Regions from separate parts of the Paenibacillus sp. FSL R5-0749 genome, predicted to be linked through region 2. Evidence: riboswitches for the same ligand, from Rfam matches in the RefSeq annotation. Region 2 holds a riboswitch; the other holds the start of a gene.
The links. A riboswitch is a leader RNA that binds a small molecule or an ion and turns the genes downstream of it on or off. The one in region 2 is predicted to bind cobalamin.
Positions count from the first base shown of each region.

Region 1: another riboswitch for cobalamin. It lies ahead of cobJ (precorrin-3B C(17)-methyltransferase); the one in region 2 lies ahead of nikB (nickel ABC transporter permease).

Region 1 is NZ_CP152005.1:6,227,740-6,230,932, forward strand. It holds gene cobJ (precorrin-3B C(17)-methyltransferase) at 1-1,110, opposite strand, end outside; cobalamin riboswitch at 1,513-1,703, opposite strand; gene MKY85_RS27775 (uroporphyrinogen-III synthase) at 1,903-2,739, opposite strand; gene MKY85_RS27780 (endospore germination permease) at 2,870-3,193, opposite strand, start outside.
Region 2 is NZ_CP152005.1:286,835-290,027, forward strand. It holds gene MKY85_RS01295 (AraC family ligand binding domain-containing protein) at 1-771, shown strand, start outside; cobalamin riboswitch at 849-1,042, shown strand; gene nikB (nickel ABC transporter permease) at 1,209-2,147, shown strand; gene nikC (nickel transporter permease) at 2,148-2,981, shown strand; gene MKY85_RS01310 (ABC transporter substrate-binding protein) at 2,996-3,193, shown strand, end outside.

The sequences.
Region 1 (3,193 bases), 820 kb from region 2:
GCTGACGCGTGGCGCTTCTGCGACTCGGCCCGGAGCGGCCTCTGCCGCAACGGGCGCAGGTCGCTCGCCGGCAAGCACGGCGGTGCCAGCGCCGCTCGCCGAGCTTGCCGCAGGCATAATGGCAGCTGCCCCAGTGGGCGGCTGCCCTTGCGGAGCCGTGCCCGCTCCGGCGCTTGCGCCGCGCAGGGCTGGCTCCGCCTGTGGCTGCGCGGCCGATGCAGCGCTGGCCGCGCTCTCGCCCGCTGCCTCGCCGGAGGCGGCAGCGCGGGCTTCCCTTGCGCCGAGCGACCATGGCTCGGCTTCCGTGCGTAGTCGCTCATGAGGTCTGAGCGACTGTTCCGCGGTGTTCAGCGTATATTTCCGCTGATACCCGCGGGGGGTGACCATGAGTCCTTCGTACATCATGGTCGAAGAGTTGCCGATAATCACGGTCGTCAGCATGCCGATATCATGATTCAGCATATCCTCCAGTGTGGTCATGACAACGTCCTGACGCTCACGGTATGCACTTTTCACCAGACCTACGGGGGTCTGTGGGTCACGATAACGCAGGATCATTTCCTGTGTCTCCACGATCTGGCGTGTGCGCCGTCCACTGCGTGGATTGTACAGGGCAATGACAAAATCAGCAGAAGCTGCGGCTTCAACCCGGCGAATAATGGTCTCCCACGGCGTAAGGTGATCACTAAGGCTGATCGTACATGCATCATGCATGACAGGGGCACCCAGCAGTGATGCACAGGACTGAATGGCCGATACGCCCGGAATAACCTCGACGGCAACACCCGTATCCGGCTTCCAACCTTGCTCCATCAGCACCTCGTACACCAGTCCAGCCATACCATACACACCTGCGTCACCGCTGGAAATTACGGCAACAATTTTGCCCATCTCCGCCTGTCGAACCGCTTCTTGTGCACGGCTTACTTCCTCCGTCATGCCTGTACGTACAATCGCTTGCCCGTTCAACAGAGGGCGAATAAGATCCACATACGTGTTGTATCCGATAATTACCTCACTCTCCTGAAGTGCTTCGAGTGCCCGCTTGGTGATATGTTCCATTGCTCCCGGGCCGAACCCGATAATCAGCAGCTTGCCTTGATCTTGCATGATTTCTCCTCCTTCATCACACTTGTCGTACTGATCTAAACAGTGAAGAAGGGCGGCTATGCCGACCTTCTCCCCCGCTGTACTGCATGTTCAACTCGTCAGCTCTGTTTACTCAGACTATCGAACAAGGCTCTTACATCAACCGTTATGATCCAACTAATCTATTCCTCTACCTGCAATTTCCCGACACAGGGTAGGTATCGCAAGGATGTGCATTTATCTAAAAAAACAAAAAAATCCCATCCTTGTAACGGATGGGATACGCATGTACGTACACTCAAGAACACAGCCCCAGACTCCCGAAGGGTAGTCCTGTGACTATGTGGCCTGGAGGGGCCAGCCGGGCGAACCGATTGTTCGCCCAATTCCTGATTCTTCGTACACCACTCCTTTCCGCGAAGGGTTTGGTGACACATGCAAGGTAGGTCTCCTGGCTTTGGATCATCAGCTTCCTTTTCTGTCTTCCCCGGCTTTCCGAGTGACTTGGATCAAAAAGGGCTTCACCATTACAGTGGCGGGACCGCTCGGGACTTTCACCCGATTCCCTGTTACCTCTTGCTGCACGCAAGAGCACCTTGCTTGTTTTCATTCAATATTGTTTTCATAATAACACCGTGCAGGAAATAATGTCCATGCTTATGATACTTATCCATTCTTCTATTTTCAGACAAAACAGAAAAAAGTCCTGATCCAAAAATCGGATCAGAACCCGGAATAACCTATGCATATCCCATTCGTTATAACCATCCAACAACCCTTGCATTGAGTTCGTTTCTGTTAACGACTCAACCTTTATTGCTGACCGCCAACCTTGTCTGCACGCCCTGCGGAAAAGTAACGTCCAAGTTCAACGATGAGTGCACCCATCTTCTCTTCCTCCGGAATGACCAGCGCCTCAATGCCTTCTTCACGCATGGAGTTTGCTGTAACTTTACCTACGGATGCAGGAATTACGCCTTGTCTGAAAGCGGCAAGCAACGGCTCAAGCTTGTCCTTGGAGGCCGCATATTGCGTCAGAAATCTGACCTGGGGTCCACTTGTGAACGCAACAGCATCTACCTCGAACTTTAGAATTTCATTCAACAGCTGTTCCAGCTCTGCATCTTCCGGCGGTACATGGCGGTAAGGTAGCACTTGTCTGACGATTGCACCTTGTTCTTCCAACCATGCAACGAGTTTGGGAGCTGTCTCCCCATGAAGCTGTAATATGACCTTTTTCCCTGCGAGATCATGCGGGGTGAATTCTCGAATGAGCCCGTCCGTGCTACCGTCATCATCCCGTACCAGGGGCGTTAATCTGCGCTTTTTGAGCGCATTCACCGTCTTGTATCCCCTCGCTGCAATGGAGGATTCCGATAATACATCCAAAAACTGTCCCGCAATTTCCATATCCTCAGCCATTTCAAACAATGCATCCAATCCCATACCCGTCGTTAACACCGCCCAGTCTGGCGGGTCTGAGATCCAGGATACCAGCCCATCCCTGATATTCCGATCATCCAGGAATACCGTCCCCTGTGCCGGTCGCACAAGCGGAATTCCCCCCATTTTTTCAACCAGTATGGACATTTCTTTCGATTTTCGTGGTCCTGTCAATGCTACACGCACACCTGCCAAATGTTGAGCCATTCATGTTCCCCCCGTTAGTCCAGCCGAATGTTCATCAGTCTGACTACAGTATACAGGGTACTTCTGTGAAGCGAAACTGTGCTTACCCTATTTTTGCCCGTTCATCTATAAGGATTTTTGATGGAATGTATCAGGAAGGTTGGAGTTCTCCCCCATGACGATCCTGCCTTCTTTTCTCCCCGTTCTTCTCCGAATCAGTGGATTCTTGTCCCTGTTCAAGCTTCTCTTTCTTGGACTGCTCTCCCGATTTCTGGTGGGCAGATTCTTTTTTATCCTTTTTGCGAGGACGAAGGAAAAGAAACAGCACAAGCGGGAACAGTACTTCAAAAACAATTGCAATCCATGTCCATTCCCGGGTAAAACGATACAACTGAATGGCGTTTCTGAAAAACCAGAATGCACAAACAAAGCCTAACAGTGCCACTGGACCAGTCATGACCTTTCCGGAAACTTT
Region 2 (3,193 bases):
TTGTTGTTCTTCGGGTGGGAGGCGTGTGAACCCGCCCATTATTGGGGACCGGGTGTACGTGATTCCTATATTGTGCATTACATCCATGAAGGACGGGGCATCGTGTACATGGGGGACCAGGAATACAAGCTTAGCGAGGGACAGGGTTTTATCATTTTCCCGGATACGCTTATTCATTATGAGGCAGATCCCAAGGAGCCCTGGACGTATTCGTGGTTCGGTTTCAAAGGTGTACAAGCCAAAGCATTCATGCAACGTGCCCAACTGAGCCCGGAGCGCCCGATATATGATGTCCATGATACGATTACGATGGAACAGTTGTATACGGAGATGGTCCAAGCTTCCACGCGACCGGAAGGTGATGTGTTGAACCAGAGTCTCTTGTACCGCTTGATGGCAGAATTAATCTCTTCTTCACCTGTGAAGGAAGAGGTCGGGCAGCTCCTTTCAAACAAAGAAACATACATCCGGCAGGCGGTGCAATTTATGGAGAACAGGTACAGTCAGCGAACCTCCATACTGGATATTGCCCAAGCCGTGGGGCTGGATCGCACATATCTATCGGGATTATTCAAAGAGCGATATGGCATGTCGCTACAGTCATTTTTTCTGGAGTACCGTATGAATCGTGCTGCCGAACTTCTTCAGAATCCAGGGCTGTCGGTCAGTGAAGTGGCCCATTCTGTCGGTTATACGGACCCATTATTGTTTTCCAAGATGTTTAAGCGTGTGACGGGCGTATCTCCGAAGGGGTCGAGAATTCGCGATTAGACGCACCTAGTGTTTCAAATTTGAAAGAAAAGTTTTGATCATTAAACGTTGTCCCGCTATACTGATACAGAAGTGTAATTGAATATGTGGAACTTGGTGCTTTGCCCGTCAGGGTGAAAGCTTAATAGGGAAGTCCGGTGTAATACCGGCGCGGTCCCGCCACTGTAACAGAGGAGTTAGGTAGCGATAATCCACTGGTTTAGACCGGGAAGGAGCTGCAAGTGACGATGATTCTGGAGCCAGGAGACCTGCCAGGTTTAACAAACACAGTAGTACCCTACGGGAGATAGGAAGGTGTTTAGAGAGCATGATTTTTTCTGAAAATCTGTTTATTTAAGGCGTCCTCATCCAGTAACACGGAGAGGGACGCCTTTTTTGCTATGGACGGAGAACATCATGGCATATACATAAAGTTTTGGGGAAGGACGTTTGAACACGTGAGCAGATATATCATTAAACGATTAATGCAACTGGTAGTCGTATTGTTCGGCATCACGTTCCTGACGTTCCTGCTAACCTACCTGTCTCCTGGAGATCCAGCCAGACTTATGCTTATGTCTACAGGGGTAACGCCATCTGATGAGCTGGTCAGGCAGGTGAGGTCGGAGCTTGGATTGGACGAGCCCTTTCTCTATCGGTACGGGACTTGGTTGGGACAGGTGATGACTGGGGACTTCGGTACATCATATAAATACAATCGTCCAGTGCTGGACGTGCTGATGGCACGGCTCCCGGCAACGCTTTGGCTAACAGGAAGCGCCATGTTTCTGGTTATACTGGTTTCCTTTCCATTGGGGATGCTGTCGGCTGTCTATCGTAACCAATGGCTTGATCACGTCATTCGTCTGTTCTCTTTTGCCGGATTATCGATGCCCAGCTTCTGGTTGGGTATGTTGCTCATGTTGGTCTTCGGCGTACAGCTGAAGCTGCTGCCGGTGATGGGCAATTCCGGATGGTACAGCCTGATTCTACCTGCATGTACACTCGCGATTCCACTTGTTGCCCAGTACAGCAGACAGATTCGTGCGATCCTGCTTGAGGAGACAAGCCAGAACTATGTGATCGGAGCCAGATCCAGAGGTGTGAAGGAATCGATCATTATTTTTCGTCATATTCTTCCCAATGCCCTGCTGCCGATCGTTACCCTTATGGGTATGACAACAGGTGCTTTGTTAGGTGGTGCAGCGATTGTGGAAAGTTTATTTGTGTGGCCGGGTGTTGGACAGATGGCTGTAGATGCGATTTTCACAAGGGATTATCCGCTGATTCAGGGATATGTCATCTGGATGGCGATCATATATGTCGCCCTGAATCTGCTGGTTGATATATGGACTCATCTTCGTGATCCCCGAATCCGACTGGATGTGGATATATAGATGAGAGCCTTCAGACTGGTATTACTGCAGAATCGCTGGTTCACCTTCCTGCTGTCTCTGACCGCCTTCTGGATTATTCTTGCCATGGTTGCACCGCTGCTTGCACCACACGACCCACTTGCAACGAACTTTGCCAAAGTGTTGCAGCCATCCAGCGCCGAGTATCCTCTTGGAACCGATCAACTGGGCCGCTGTGTATTATCTCGTCTTCTGTACGGTGCACGTACCTCGCTGCTGCTCACCTTTATGATGATTGGCATCGTGTTTGTGTTAGGTGTAACGATTGGAGTCATCGCCGGTTTCGCTCGGGGGGTGACGGATATGGTGCTCATGCGCCTGTCTGATACATTAATGGCATTTCCGGGGCTTATTTTTGCGATCGCTGTGGTGGGGATGCTTGGGCCGGGATTGTTCAATACGGTTCTGGCACTGTCGGTTGTCTGGTGGGCGAAGTATGCAAGGATGGCCAGAAGCCTGGTGATTTCCCTTCAGCAAAAGGAGTATGTCGCTGCCGCTGCTTTCAGCGGAGCACGTAAAATACAGATCATCGGCAGGACGATCCTGCCCAATATGATGTCTCCAATCATCGTCATGGCGATGATGGATGTGGGAGGCATGATGCTGTCCATCTCGGGGTTGTCCTTTCTTGGGCTTGGCGCGCAGCCACCGAACCCCGAGTGGGGGGCCATGTTAAATGAAGGCAGAAGATATCTGCAGACTGCACCATGGCTGTTGGTTTATCCAGGTCTGGCGATATTCAGCACCGTCATTATTTTTAATTTACTGGGAGACAGTCTGCGAGATGTGCTTGATCCCAAGAAAAATACTGCTTAACTGGAGGAACCAGAATGAAGAGGAATTTTCAAAAATCAATGTTGCTCACCCTCATATCCATGTTGGTTGTGTTCTTGCTTGCAGCTTGTGGCACCGCCAATAATCCATCGACCTCGTCTGGTGCAATGGAGAAGTCGGCGGGTACGGACAAGGGTTCGACAAGTACACCAACTCATTTGAATGTGGCTCTGTTCTGGCTTGGCAGCAGTCTG